DNA from 2 places in the Dactylosporangium sp. CS-033363 genome. Region 1 is predicted to be linked to the other one. Evidence: riboswitches for the same ligand, from Rfam matches in the RefSeq annotation. Region 1 holds a riboswitch; the other holds the start of a gene.
What was found. A riboswitch is a leader RNA that binds a small molecule or an ion and turns the genes downstream of it on or off. The one in region 1 is predicted to bind cyclic di-AMP.

Region 2: linked by a shared signal. The riboswitch ahead of ACQPZ4_RS49985 (coiled-coil domain-containing protein) and the one ahead of ACQPZ4_RS05680 (NlpC/P60 family protein) in region 1 are both predicted to bind cyclic di-AMP.

What each region holds. Positions count from the first base shown of each region.
Region 1 is NZ_CP192032.1:1,234,596-1,241,986, reverse strand. Features, by position in the region: gene ACQPZ4_RS05695 (AMP-dependent synthetase/ligase) at 1-1,242, opposite strand, end outside; gene ACQPZ4_RS05690 (ABC transporter ATP-binding protein) at 1,239-2,027, opposite strand; gene ACQPZ4_RS05685 (ABC transporter ATP-binding protein) at 2,024-2,758, opposite strand; cyclic di-AMP (ydaO/yuaA leader) riboswitch at 3,064-3,222, shown strand; gene ACQPZ4_RS05680 (NlpC/P60 family protein) at 3,260-4,177, shown strand; gene ACQPZ4_RS05675 (methyltransferase domain-containing protein) at 4,242-5,024, shown strand; gene ACQPZ4_RS05670 (Rv0361 family membrane protein) at 5,079-5,489, shown strand; gene ACQPZ4_RS05665 (sigma-70 family RNA polymerase sigma factor) at 5,562-6,485, opposite strand; gene ACQPZ4_RS05660 (NAD-dependent epimerase/dehydratase family protein) at 6,865-7,391, opposite strand, start outside.
Region 2 is NZ_CP192032.1:10,823,261-10,830,651, reverse strand. Features, by position in the region: tRNA gene ACQPZ4_RS49995 (tRNA-Lys) at 128-199, opposite strand; gene ACQPZ4_RS49990 (glycoside hydrolase family 19 protein) at 318-1,421, opposite strand; cyclic di-AMP (ydaO/yuaA leader) riboswitch at 1,669-1,815, shown strand; gene ACQPZ4_RS49985 (coiled-coil domain-containing protein) at 1,879-2,847, shown strand; gene ACQPZ4_RS49980 (exopolyphosphatase) at 2,922-3,884, shown strand; gene ACQPZ4_RS49975 (ATP-binding protein) at 3,912-6,644, shown strand; gene ACQPZ4_RS49970 (alpha/beta hydrolase) at 6,702-7,391, shown strand, end outside.

The DNA of each region.
Region 1 (7,391 bases):
GATCTCGCCGTCGTCGGCCACCCGCACCTCGACGCCGGGCTGGGCCTCGCCGACGGTGCCGAGCCGGATGCGCCCCGGCCGGTTGCCGGTGGCGATGGCGGCGTTCTCCGTCATGCCGTACACCTCGTGCATCGGCACCCCGATGCCCATGAAGAACCGCAGCACCTCGGGCGCGACCGGGGCCGCCCCGCTGGCCGCGTAGCGCACGTGCCGCAGCCCGATCCGCTCCCGCAGCGCGCGGTAGCAGCACAGCCAGCCCAGGGCGTAGCGCAGCCGGCTGCCGAGGGTGTGCCGCCCGCCGTTGGCCGCGAGGGTCGCCCCGATGCCGTCGGCGACCCGCAGCCACAGGCGGCCGTTGGCGCGCTTGAGCCGCGACGCGCCGGCGATCCGCGTGGTGACGCCGGCCAGCATCTTCTCCCAGATCCGCGGGACGCCGAACAGGATCGTCGGCTGTACCTCGCGCAGATCGGCCTGCACCGTGGCGATCGACTCGCCGAAGTGCACGACCACGCCGCTGGCCGCGCCCAGCCAGACGGTGAACACGCGCTCGGCCACGTGGCACAGCGGCAGGTACGACAGCGCCGAGTCGCGCGGGCCCGGCGGCGGGTCGGTGAGCGCGCCGTCGCCGCGCAGCACGCCGATGGCGAAGTCCACATTGGACACCGTCAGCATCGCGCCCTTGGGCCGCCCGGTCGTGCCGGAGGTGTAGACGAGCGCCGCCAGGTCCTCCGGCTCGTCGGCGAGCTCCAGCTCGGGCCGGTCGCCGTGGTTGGCCTCCACGAGCATCTCGTCGAAGGACAGCAGAGCCTCGTGTTGGTACCGGTTGCGAATGCCCTTGGGATCCAGGTACACGATCCGCCGGAGCTGCGGGCAGTCCCCCAGCACCGCCAGGGCCTTGTCCACCTGCTCCTGGTCCTCGGCGATGAGCACCTTGGCGCCGGAGTGCGCGAGCAGGTAGCCGATGTCGCCGGCCGGGCTGGTCGGGTAGAGCCCGACGGTCGCGGCCCGCAGCGCCACCGTGGCGACGTCGGCGAACAGCCACTCGGGCCGGTTCTCGGAGAGGATCGCGACCCGGTCGCCGGGGCCGACGCCGAGGCCGCGCAGGGCGTGCGCGACGGACTGGGCGGTGTCCCAGTACTGCCGCCAGGTGATCTCCCGCCAGATGCCGCGGTGCTTCTCCCGCATCGCGACGGCGTCGGGGTTGTCGTGCGCCCGGTCGCGCACCAGCGTGGCGATGGTCATGCGGTCATCCCCTCGGCGACGCCTGTCTCGCCCAGGTAGGCGCGGATCACGTCCGGGTTCTGCTGGACCTCGCCGGGCGTGCCGCAGGCGACCGGCACGCCGAAGTCGACCACCAGCACCCGGTCGGCGAGGTCCATCACCAGGCCCATGTCGTGCTCGACGAGGATCATCGGGATGCCCAGCTCCTCGCGGATGTCGAGGATGTACCGCGCCATGTCCTCGGTCTCCTCGAGGTTCATCCCGGCCACCGGCTCGTCGAGCAGCAGCAGCCGCGGCTCCATGGCCAGGGCGCGGCCGAGCTCGACCCGCTTCTGCACGCCGTAGGGCAGCAGCCCGACCGGCATCCGGCGCCACTGGGCCAGCTCGAGGAAGTCGACGATCTCCTCGACCCGGGCCCGGTTCTGAAGCTCCTCGCGCCGGGCCCGGCCGAGCCAGGCGATGGCGGCGAGCGTGCCGTAGCGCATGTGGTGGTGCCGGCCGAGCATGAGGTTCTCGACGACGGTGAGCTGCCGGAACAGCTCGACGTTCTGGAAGGTCCGCGCGACGCCCAGCCGGGCCACCTTGTCCGGCCGCAGCCCGGTGATGTCGACGTCGTCGAGCAGGACGCGGCCCTGCTGCGGGCGGTACACCCCGGAAATGACGTTGAAGATGGACGTCTTGCCGGCGCCGTTGGGCCCGATCACCGCGAACAGCTCGTCGGCCCCGACCGTGAAGTCGACCCCGTCGATCGCCTTGACGCCCGCGAAGCTGAGTTTCACGTCGGAGAACCGCAGCACATCGCTCATGAGAGCCACCGCTTCCGGCGCTTGTAGTGCTTCACGTCGCGGAAGGAGTGGGCGGCGTGCGAGCCGAGGTAGAACTCGCGGATGTCGTCGTCGGCGAGCAGCTCGGCGGCCGGCTTGTCCAGCACGACCTTGCCGTTCTCCAGCACGTACCCGTGCTCCGCCACCGACAGCGCCATGGTCGCGTTCTGCTCGACCAGCAGTACCGCCGTCCCGGCCTTGTTGATCTCGACGATCAGGTCGCGCACCTGCTCGACCAGGCGCGGGGCCAGGCCCAGGCTCGGCTCGTCGAGCAGCAGGTAGGACGGGTCGGACATGAGCGCCCGGCCCATCGCGAGCATCTGCTGCTCGCCCCCCGACAGGTACCCCGCGATCGAGCCGCGCCGCTCCTTGAGCACCGGGAACAGCGTGTACATGCGCTCCATGGCCTCGGCCACCCCGCGGCGGCGGGTGTGCGCGCCGAGGCGCAGGTTCTCCTCCACGGTCAGCTCGGCGAACGTGCGCCGGCCCTCCATGACCTGGCTGATCCCGCGGCGGACCACGGCGGCGGGCCGCAGCCGGTGGATCGGGCGGTCGCCGAGGGTCACCGAACCCCGGGTGACGGCGCCGTCGTGCACGCCGAGCAGCCCGGACAGCGCCCGCAGCAGGGTGGTCTTCCCGGCGCCGTTCGCCCCGAGCAGGGCGACGATCCGACCTTCCGGGACGGCGAGGCTGACGCCCCGTAAGACCAGCATCACATCGTCGTAGACCACTTCGAGGTTCTGGACCCGTAGCACGTGCGGACCCCCGGAACTATTTGCACCGTCGGTGTATGAAGTTACGTGTATTTAACCGTGCCTCTGTACAAAATCAAGTCCCGAATTCGTAACCGTCCGGCACCAAAGTCACGGATTGGCACGAGGCTCCAACCGGCAGTAATCCGGACATTCGGAACATTAGATATCGAGCGGGGCGCGCGCCTTCCGCCCGGCCGGTGATCACGTTAAGTTAGGCGCTGGCCTGCTCGGCAGTCCGCCGTCCACCCCGGATGGCGCCGGGCAAGCGCCGCCGAATCGACGCCGTGCGAGCCCACCCCTCGGGCGCGCACATCGAACCGGGGACCCACTTCGTTGGGGTGAATCCGCGACGCCGCGGTAGGGCGCTATCTCTTCCCGCCCGAACCCGTCAGCTAACCCGGTAGGCGGTAGGTGCAGAAGGGTCTTCCCTTGTCCACTGGACATCGTGCCCGCCGGTCGGTGCTGCGGACTCTGGCGATCGGGTTCATCTCGCTCGCGGTGCTCGCACCCGCCACGGTCGCACACGCCGACCCGTCGCTGTCCGAGATCGAGGCCCAGCTCGACAAGCAGAACAAGGACCTCGAGGCCACGATCGAGAACTGGAACAAGCTCAACATCGACATGGCCGACTCGCAGGCGAAGGCGGCCGACCTCGAGAAGAACCTAACCGCGGCCAACGAAGGCGTCTCCCAGATCGCCATCGAGGCCTTCAAGACCAACGGCAGCATGCGCAACATCAACATCATGCTGTCCGCCACGTCGTCGGGCTCGCTGATGGACCAGATGACGATGCTGCAGCAGGTCACGCGGGCGCAGCAGAAGAGCATCAGCGACTACAAGAACGCCAAGACGCAGCTGGACCAGACGATCGCGGCCCAGAACACGCAGAAGGCCGACTTCGAGAACCAGCGCAAGAAGATCGAGGGCGACGTCAAGAAGCTCGAAGATCTGCAGAAGAAGGCCAAGAACGCCGGGAGCACCAAGGTCACCGGCGCGAACTACAACCCGGGCACCCTGCCCGCCGTCTCGGGCAATGCCGGCGCCGCGGTGAACTACGCCAAGAGCAAGCTCGGCAAGCCCTACGTGTACGGCGCCGGCGGTCCCAACTCGTTCGACTGCTCGGGCCTGACGATGGCGGCATGGGCGGCCGCGGGCGTGAGCCTGCCGCACAACGCCGCGAGCCAATGGAGCAAGGTGGCCCACATTCCGCGCAGTTCGCTGGCGCCGGGCGACCTCGTCTTCTACAACGGCCTCGGCCACGTCGGCATCTACGTCGGCAACGACACGATCATCCATGCGCCGCACACCGGTGATGTGGTGCGGTACGCGTCGGTCAGCGTCGACAGCATCTACGGGTACGGCCGCGTCAAGGGCTGACCCCCAGGCACGTCCCGAGGGCCCGCGGATCGAGACCGATCCGCGGGCCTTCATCATTGGGGGCATGGCCTCCTGGGACCCGCAGCAGTACGAGCGCTTCGCCGAGGAGCGCGCCCGGCCGTTCCGCGAGCTCGTCGCCCGCATCCCCACCACGTCCGCGGTCGCCGTCGTCGACCTGGGCTGCGGCCCCGGCACGATGACCGCCACGCTCGCCGAGCGCTGGCCCGACGCGGCGGTCCTGGGCCTGGACTCCTCGCCGTCGATGATCGCGGCGGCGAACGAGCACCGGACCGCCCAGGTCACCTTCCAGCTCGCCGACGCGGCCCAGTGGCGCCCCCAGCGCGGCTCCCTGGACGTCATCGTGGCCAACGCCTCGCTGCAGTGGGTCGACGACCACGAGACGCTCCTGCCGCGCTGGGCGGCCGCCCTCGACGACGGCGGGACGCTCGCCTTCCAGGTGCCGGTCCCCTCGTTCGACCCGGGCCTGGCCGGCGTGGCCGCGCGGGAGCGGTGGGCGCCGCTGCTGGCCGGCGCGGCGGGCTCGACCGGGCCGCGGGCGGCCAGCCCGGTGCTCGACGGGGCGGAGTACGTGCGGTTACTCTCCGCAGCCGGACTCACCGTCGACGCGTGGCAGACGACCTACTTCCACGTGCTGCCGGGCGACGATCCGGTCTTCGAGTGGTTCAAGGGCACCGGCCTGCGGCCCTACCTCGACGCGCTGTCCGGGAGCGACCTCGAGGAGTTCACCGCCGACGTCAGGAGCGAACTGCGGCAGCGGTACCCCCGTGAGCCGTTCGGCACGCTCCTGCCCTTCCCGCGCCTGTTCGTGGTCGCACATCGGGCATGATCCGCGTCGGGTGGTGTACACCGCGGCTTGATCGCGATTCCTAGGCTGGCGCGTGTGAGCAAAACCTGGAAGATCATTCTTTTCAGCGCGATCGGCGTCCTCGTCCTCTGTTGCGGCGGCGGCGCGGCCGGGCTGTTCTTCATCGTCGACAAGTCCACCAAGGCGCCCAAGGCCGCGGCCGGTGACTTCCTGACCGCACTGGAGGGCGGGAAGACCCAGACGGCGTACGACCTGCTCTGCGGCGACACGCAGGCGCAGTACGGCCCGGAGACGTTCGAGGCCTATGTGCAGCGGAACCCGCCGAGCGCGCACGACTTCAGCTGGGGCGGCTCCTACAGCAACCAGAACGGTACCGAGACCGCATCGATCTCGGCCGAGGTCACCTTCAAGAGCGGCAAGGCCAAGCACTCCTTCGAGATGCTGAAGGAAGGCGGCGCGTGGAAGGTGTGCGGCGACCCGTACTAGGCCACGCTTCAGGTGCATGCGAAAGCCCCGGGTCGGCATCGACCCGGGGCTTCTTGTCGTTGTGGGGGTTGGTTATGCGGCCTGGAGGCCCTCCGCGCGGGCCAGCTCGCGGAGCCGGCCGAGCGCCTGGATCTCGAGCTGGCGGATGCGCTCGCGGGAGAGCGAGAACCGGGTCGCCACCTCGGTCAGCGAGTGCTCGCGGCCGTCCTCGAGGCCGTAGCGGGCCCGCATGATGCCGGCCGAACGGTCGTCGAGGTGGTTGAGCAGGCCCTCGATGCGCTGACGCTCCAGCGCGGCCAGGACCACGTCCTCCGGCGACGGGGCGTCGGAGTCCGCGACCAGGTCGCCGAGGTTGGTGTCGCCGTCGTCACCCACGGGGGTGTCGAGCGACACGGTGTCCTGCGACCAGCGCATGAGCTCGTGCACCCGCTCGACGGGCACCCCGAGCGCCGTGGCCAGCTGCTCCGGCTCCGGCTCGTTGCCCAGCTCACGGGTGAGCTGCCGCGCGACGTTGCGCATGCGGTTGACGTCCTCGACGAGGTGCACCGGGAGCCGGACCGTGCGCTCCTGCTGCGCGATCGCCCGGCTGATCGCCTGGCGGATCCACCACGTCGCGTACGTCGAGAACTTGTAGCCACGCACGTAGTCGAACTTCTCGACCGCCCGCACGAGGCCGGTGTTGCCCTCCTGGATGAGGTCGAGCATCGGCATGCCGGACCGCACGTAGCGCCGCGCGATCGACACGACCAGCCGCAGGTTGGCCCGGATGAACCGGTCCTTCGCCCGCTCGCCGTCGGCCACCAGCCGGTGCAGCTCATCGGCCGTCACGCCATCGGGAATCTCGTCGCTGTCGAGCAGGTGCTCCGCATAGAGCCCCGCCTCGACCGCCTTGGACAGCTCGACCTCTGAAGCGGCGTCGAGCAGCGGCGTGCGGGAGATCTCATGCAGGTACACGCCGACCAGGTCACGCTCCTCGGCGCCTGTGTCGGGTCGCATCTCCACTTTCACGTTCTCCACCTTCGGGCCCCTCCCCGCTCCATCCTTCGCCTTCCCCGTTTCACCCTGCTAAAACGGGTGCCCCCCGGGTATGCCCCCTACACAACAGTCAAAGCGCCTTCCGAATTCCGCCCGCGGGGGCGATTCGGTGACGACCCCTGAGAGTTGCACCACTTACCTAGACGCTCGGGAGACTGCTCCGGTTCGCTTCGGTTGCAACAAGTGATACGTGCTCTACCTGCCCGTCAGACGCCTGAATTCGCTGTGAGTTCCCTGGGAACGCCCGCGCCGGGGACGTTCGGTGCCGCTTGGGCACGGTTGTTCATCGGCAACTGTCGGCGGTGCGACAGGCTTTCCGGGAAGCGAGCGGGGGTGATGCTCACCGCTCATGCCATTCCCGCAACAACTGAGCTTCCTCGTCGATACCCAGTCCGTTCTTCGGATCGATGTGGGATGCGTCACGAATTGCTTCCAGGGTCGCCCGGACGGTCGCCGCGAGGGGCCTGGTCGCGAGCCCCGCCTCCACCGAAGGGCCCACGTCCCGGCTCATATGGCCGGCGTACTCCGGCAGCGGCAGCCAGAACGGCAGCGACCGCGGCCCGCTCCACGGCGCTACCCCGTGCTCGAGCAGAAAATCCTGCGCGACCCAGGTGAGTTCCTGCGGCACCCCGACCCCCTCGGCGAACCCGGCGTGGAACTCGGCCCGCGTCATCGGCGCCCCGATCCCGTCGTACGCCCCGGCCAGCCCGTTCCCCGCCGCGGCGATGATCCAGCCGGCCAGGTCGCGCACGTCCACCAGCTGCACCGCCTCGTCCGGCCCGCCGGGCGCCAGCACCTCGCCACCCCGCTCCGCGCGCCGCACCCAGTACTCGAACCGGTACGTGGGGTCCTCCGGCCCGACGATCA
Region 2 (7,391 bases), 1.5 Mb from region 1:
TGGACGACGGGCTCTCGATCGGCGATCTGCCCGGGCTGCTCAGCCCCGCGCGGCCCGGCGCTCAAGTCGCAGATCGTGAGGGGGTGCGGGTGGAGGCGAAGCCTCCCCCGCCTTTCCAGGGAACCAGTGGGCCGCCAGGGACTCGAACCCTGAACCTACGGATTAAAAGTCCGCAGCTCTGCCATTGAGCTAGCAGCCCGCGCCCAACAGGGTACCCTGTCCCGCCCCGCCAACTCGCGCGTGTTTCCCCGCGACATGCGGCGGCGGCCCCCCACACCCCAGGGAGGCCGCCGCCAAGGAAAACGAACAGGTGAGCATCAGCAGGACAGCGAGCCTGCCCCCACGCCGGTGCCGAGGATGCCCACGAAGCGCTGGTAAGCCTGCACGCGGCTCTGGACCTGGGCCGGGTTGCGGCCGCCGCACTCCAGGCTGCCGTTGATGCTGCGGATGGTCTCGCCGAAGCCGGCGCCGTTGACCATGGCGTTGTGCGGGGTCATGGTGCCCGGGCCGCTCTGGGTATTCCAGTACCAGAGGGCGGTCTTCCAGGCCACGGCGGAATCGGTCTGGACCAGGTTCGGGTTGTGCAGCAGGTCGATGCCCAGCGCGTCGCCCGCGGCCTTGTAGTTGAAGTTCCACGACAGCTGGATCGGGCCGCGGCCGTAGTACGCCGCCTGGCCGGCCGGGCAGCCGTAGGACTGGCTCGTGTCGCAGTAGTGGGGGTAGTTGGCCGTGTTCTGCTCCACGACGTAGACCAGGCCGCCGGTCTCGTGGTTCACGTTGGCCAGGAACGCCGCGGCCTCCTGCTTGCGCTGGTCGTCCGAGCCGGTCTTGGCGAAGCCGGGGTACGCCGAGAGCGCCGCCACCAGGCCCGAGTACGTGTAGAACGAGTTCCGGCCCGGGAACATCTGGTTGAACTGCGCCTCGCTCACCACGAAGGAGCCGCTGGAGGGCGGAGGCGTGGTCCCACCACCGGAGCCGGAGCCGGAGCAGGTGTACGGGTCCCAGTACCAAGTGGAGATGACCGGGCTGTATCCGGGGTTCTCGTGCTCGGCGATGTAGAACTTGCCGTCCGTGAACTTGACGATGTCGCCCGTCACGTAGTTGCGGCCCTGGACCCACGCCGGGAAGCTGCAGCCGCCCGCGGAACCCGTCTGGGTCGGGGGCTGGGGCGAGGAGCCGCCGCACGAGCCCTGGTCCTGCCACACGCCGGTGTTGCCGGGCGGGGCCTCGTTCTGGGTCCACCACTTGGCGAGGTAGTTGTGGCCATTGCGGGAGACCGTGGCGCCCCCGGTGTAGACCGCTGTTGCGGACCACGCGGGTGAGCATGAGGCGGCCGACGCGGGCAGCATGTTGAAGACCGCGACCACCCCGCCCACCAGGGTCACCGCGGCGAGCATGGCCAGCACCCGCACTCTCGACACCGTCGATCAACTCCTTCGCACGTCGTCTGACCGGCCCATAGGACCAGCCCGCGACGCGGAGGAGAGCGAACGTCATCGTTTTATGAAGAATATTTACGGTTGCGTTGAGGCAGGCCCAAACGGAGTGATGTGAGTCACTCAACCCAAGGTCGAGCGATCTCCGCACAAACGGTGCGGTGCGCAAAGGAGGCGCCCTGGGTACAGTGACCCACGGTCACGTCCATGCGGGCACCGCCCCCGGTGCCGGGCGTGGCTGCCGCCCAATCGCCACCCGTGGCGAGCCGGGGACCCACCGTAACGTTGGGGTGAATCCAACCCTCTCCCGGGAGGGTGGTAGGGGTCGTTCCGTCCCGAACCCGTCAGCTAACTCGGTCGGCGGCCGACGGAAGGAACAACGAACCAGATGTCATCGCGACATCCCTACCGGCGTGTAATCGTAGCGCTACTGGCGGCATTCGTGCTCGGGGGGCTCGCCGCCACGCCCGCCGCGGCCGAGCCGGGCGGGGACACCGGCGACGAGGGTTCCAGCGCGAACCCGACCCTCGGCTCAGTGCTCGAGGACAGCACCCGCGCCTGGTCCGAGGCCAAGGAGAAGTTCGACGCCTCGGTCAAGCGCCAGGGCGAGCTCACCGCGCAGCTGCAGAAGACCGAGGCCCAGCTGGCCACGGTCCAGGAGCAGGTGGCCGCGATCGCCGTCGCGGCGTACCGCACCGGGCCCCTCACCACGTTCGCCGCGCTGATGGACTCGGGCAGCCCGGACAGCTTCGCCGAGCGGGCCGGGTCGATCAACCAGATCGCCCACCACAACGACAACCTGCTGCACGAGCTCAAGCAGCTCAAGGAGAGCCAGGCCGCGCAGAAGAAGGCCCTCGAGGACGAGGTCGCCGCGCAGCAGCAGCAGGTCCAGACCATGGAACAGAAGAAGAAGGACGCGGAGAACGCCCTGAAGCTGGCCGGCGGGCCGAGCAAGGGCTTCGTCTCCGCGAACCTGCCCACCGCCGAGGCCGTCCCGCGCACGGCCAGCGGGGGGCTGCCGAAGGAGTCGTGCAACGTCAACGACCCCACGACCACCGGCTGCATCACCCCGCGCATGCTCCACGCCATGCAGCAGGCGCAGAAGGACGGCTTCAAGCGGTTCGTGTCCTGCTTCCGGCCGAGCGGGCCGTACGAGCACCCCAAGGGGCGCGCGTGTGACTTCTCGGTGCAGACGAAGTCCGGATTCGGCGGGGTCGCCTCAGGCGGTGACTTCGTCTACGGCAGCACGCTGGCCGCGTACTTCGTCAAGAACGCCCAGCAACTCGGCGTGATGTACGTGATCTGGTTCAAGGAGATCTGGACACCCGCGGTCGGCTGGCACCATTACAGCGGCGTCGCCGGTGATCCCTCCAGTGATCACACGAACCACGTGCACCTCTCGATTCTCTAAAAAGCCTCACAAACGCGGGCGGCCGGCCGATGGGGAAACCGTCGACCGGCCGTTTCGCGCTTAGGGGATGTGCAGTGAAGTACCGTCTCGTGACCCGCAGCGACTTCGACGGACTGGTCTGCGCGGTGCTGCTGCGCCATCTCGACCTCATCGGTGACATCACGTTCGTGCACCCCAAGGACGTGCAGGACGGCCAGGTCGAGGTCGGGCCGACGGACATTCTCACCAACCTGCCGTACGCGCCCGGGGCCCACATGGTCTTCGACCACCATCACTCGGAGACCCTGCGGGCCGCCAAGAACAACCAGGGCCAGGCGACGAATCACGTCATCGACGCGGATGCCCCGTCGGCGGCCCGGGTCATCTATGACCACTTCGGCGGGGCCGAGCGCTTCCCGCACGTCTCCGACGAGTTGATGGTGGCGGTGGACCGGGCGGATTCGGCGCAGTACGACATCACCGAAATCCTGCAGCCGACGGGCTGGACGCTGCTGAACTTCCTCATGGACAGCCGCACCGGGCTGGGCCGTTTCCGGCAGTTCCGGATCTCCAACTACCAGCTCATGATGCAGCTCATCGACGCCTGCATCGACCACCAGGACGTCGAGGAGATCCTCGGCCTGCCCGACGTGGCCGAGCGCGCCGAGCTGTTCCGGGAGCAGCAGGACCTGTTCGTCGAGCAGTTGCGGCGGGTGTCGACCATGCACGGCGACGTGGTCGTGGTCGACCTGCGCGACGAGGAGACGATCTACGCCGGAAACCGCTTCATGGTGTACGCCCTGTTCCCCGAAGCCCGCGTCTCGATCCACGTGATCTGGGGCAAGCAGAAGCTCAACACGGTCTTCGCGGTGGGCAAGTCGATCCTCGACCGCACGTCGCCCACGGACATCGGACAGGTGATGCTGCAGTACGGCGGCGGCGGCCACCTCGCCGCCGGCACCTGCCAGGTCCCGCACGACCAGTCCGACCGCGTGCTGCACCAGTTGATCGCCAAGGTCGGCGCCCCGATGACCTCGACGGCGGCCCCGCGACACTGATGATCCCCGGGTGGCATGCTCGTAGGCGTGCGACTCCTGGGGCGTGACGACGAGCTGCGTTCCCTCTCCGGCCACCTCGACGACGTCGACGACCGCGGCAGCGCGATCGGCCTGCGCGGCGAGCCCGGCGTCGGCAAGAGCGCGCTGCTGGCCGAGGCCGTGGAGCACGCGCGCGGCAAGGGCTTCACCGTGCTCAGCGCGCGCGGCAGCCAGTCCGAGACGCACCTGCCGTTCGCCTGCCTGCACCAGGTCCTGCGCCCGCTGCTGCCGAGGGCCGACCGGCTTCCGGCCATGCAGCGCGACGCCCTGCTCGCCTGCTTCGCGATGGGCGACTCGGTCGAGGTGAACCCGTTCTTCGCGTTCCTCGCGGTGCTGGAGCTGCTCGTCGACCTGGCCCGGCGTACACCGGTGCTCGTCTGCCTCGACGACCTGCACTGGATGGACCAGCCCTCGATCGACGCGCTGGCCTTCGTGGCGCGGCGGATCGAGAGCGAGCGGGTGGTGGTGCTGTGCACCTCGCGGCCGGCGCCGCTGCCGTTCACCGACGCGCACACGGTCGAGTGGGTGGAACTTCGCGGCATCGACGGGGCCGCGGCGGCCGCGCTGCTCGACGCCCGGGCGCCCGGCCTGCCGCCCGCGGTGCGCGAGCGCGTCCTGCACCAGGCCCGGGGCAACCCGCTCGCCCTCCGGGAGTTCGCGATCGCGCTGGAGCCGGGGCGGTACGCGGAAATCGACGACGACCTGCCGATGACCACGCGGCTGGAGCAGGCGTTCGCGGCCCGGGCCGAGCACCTCGGGCCGGCGGTGGGCGCCATCCTGACGGTCGCGGCGGTCGACGACGGCGACGACCTCGGGGACGTGCTCGCGGCCGCGCAGCTGCTGCACGGCGCGCCGCTCGACCGCGGGGCCGCGCAGCCGGCCTTCGACAACGGGCTGCTGACGGCGAGCGGTGAGCGGTACCAGATGGCGCATCCCCTCATCGGATCGGCGCTGCTGCGGGCCATGCCGCCCGCGACGCGGCAGCAGGCCCACGAGGCGCTGGCCCGCGTCCTGGAGACCCACCCGGACCGCGCGGTGTGGCACCGGGCGTCGGCCATGTCCGGGCGGGACGAGGGGATCGCGGCCGAGCTGGAGCGGGCGGCCGGCAACGCCCAGCGCCGCGGCGCGATCGCCTCCGCCGTGGCGTGGCTGGAGCGGGCGGCCGCGCTCAGCCCCGACCCGCAGGCCCAGGCCGGCCGGCTGCTCAGCGCGGCCGAGCTCGGCTTCCAGCTGGGCCGGTTCGGGCAGGTCGAGCAGATCAAGGCCCAGGTCGCCGGGGTGTCGCTGCGCCCGCGCGACCGCTCGCGGCTGATCTGGCTGGAGGGCGTCTTCCACGACGGGTCCACGGGCGAGCCGGCCGAGGTACGCCACCTGGTCCACCTCGCCCGCCAGGCCATCGAGGGCACGGATGTCGAGCTCGCCATGCAGCTGCTGGTCGGCGCGGCCCGGCGGGTCTGGTGGCGCGACCCGGGCGCGGCGCTGCGCCACGAGATCGTGCTGGCCGCGCACCACCTGGGGGTGGCCGCCGACGACCCGCGGCTGCTGGCCATCAACGCGCTGTCCGAGCCGCTCGAGCAGGGGCCGGCGGTGATCGAGCAGCTCGCGCACTGGCCCGCGGACGCCGGCGGGCAGCCGGACGCGGCGGGCCTGCTGGGCATCGCGGCGTTCTGCACCGGCGACTTCCGCCGCGCGGTCGCGTTCCTGTCCACGCCGATCCAGGAGCTGCGCGCGCAGGGCCGGATGAGCCTGCTCGCGGAGGCGCTGGCGATCCGCTCCTGGGGCGAGATCTACCTGGGCACGTTCGACGCGGCGAGCTCGGCCGACGAGGCGATGCGGCTGGCCGACGAGACCGGGCAGTCGCTGTGGGCCGCGACCGCGCGCATCGCGGTGGCGCTGATCGACGGCGTCGGGCGGGGCTGGGACACCCGGCACGACCTGCTGGCGGAGGCCGAGCACACGGCGGTGCGCACCCCGAACGCCGCCTCTTCGCTTCTGGCCGGCGTGCAGCTGGCCCGCGGGATCGCCGAGCTCGGCGCGAACCGGCACGAGCAGGCCTATGGCGAGATGCGCCGGGTGTTCGAGCCGACGGACCCGGCGTACCAGCGCATTCAGCAGGTCTGGACGCTCGGCTACCTGGCCGAGGCGGCCGTGCGCACCGGGCGGCGGGACGAGGGCCGCGCGCTGCTGGCGGGCATCGAGCGGATCGCGGGCGGCTCACCGGCGACCGGGTCGATCATCGCGCTGGAGTACACCCGGGCCGTGCTCGCCGACGACGAGTCGGCCGAGCCGCTGTTCAAGGCGGCCATGCACGGCGCCAGCAGCGGGCTGCCCTGGCACCGGGCGCGGGCCGAGCTCGCGTTCGGCTCCTGGCTGCGCCGCCGGCGCCGGGTCGTCGAGTCGCGCGAGCCGCTGCGGGCGGCCCGGGCCACGTTCGAGGCGGTCGGCGCGCGGACCTGGGCCCAGCGGGCCGACCAGGAGCTGAGCGCGACCGGCGAGCGCGGGTGGCAGCCGACGTCGAACCCGCGGGAGCGGCTCTCCCCGCAGGAGGCGCAGATCGCCGAGCTCGCCGCGCAGGGCCTGTCCAACCGCGAGATCGGCCAGCGGCTGTTCCTCTCGCACCGGACGGTCAGCTCGCACCTGTACCGCATGTTCCCCAAGCTCGGCATCACGTCCCGCGCCCAGCTGGCCGCCGTCCTGATGCAGTCACCTGACGCTAGCTGACCCCGTGGAAGCGCTCCTACGGTGCCAATGACGGCGCCCGACGAGCGGAGAACTCCTGTGACAACCCCCGTGCTCTTCATCCATGGCCTCTGGCTGCACGCCACCTCGTGGGACCCGTGGGTCCAGCTGTTCCGGGAGGCCGGCTACGAGCCGATGGCCCCCGGCTGGCCCGGCGACGGCGAGACGGTCGAGGCCTCGCGCGCGAACCCCGACGCGATCGGCGACCACGGCATCGACGACGTGGTGGCCCATTTCGCCGGCATCATCGAGCGGCTCCCGAGCGCCCCGATCCTGATCGGGCACTCGTTCGGCGGCATGATCGCGCAGAAGCTGCTCGGCCAGGACCGCGCGCTGGCCGCCATCGCCATCGACGCCGCCCAGATCAAGGGGGTACTCCCCGTGCCCCTCTCGGCCCTCCGCGCCACCCTCCCGGTGTTCAAGAACCCGGCCAACCGGCACCGCGCGGTCTCGCTGACCCCGGAGCAGTTCCGGTTCGCGTTCACCAACGAGGTCTCGGAGCAGGAGTCGGAGGAGCTGTTCGAGCGCTGGACGATCCCCGCGCCGGGCAAGCCGCTGTTCGAGGCGGCGACCGCGAACTTCGACCCGCACTCGCCGGCCAAGGTGGCCACCGACAACCAGAACCGCGGGCCGCTGCTGCTCATCGCCAGCGGCAAGGACCACACCGTGCCGGAGTCGGTGACCCGGGCGACGCTGAAGCAGTACCGGCACTCGGAGGCGGTCACCGAC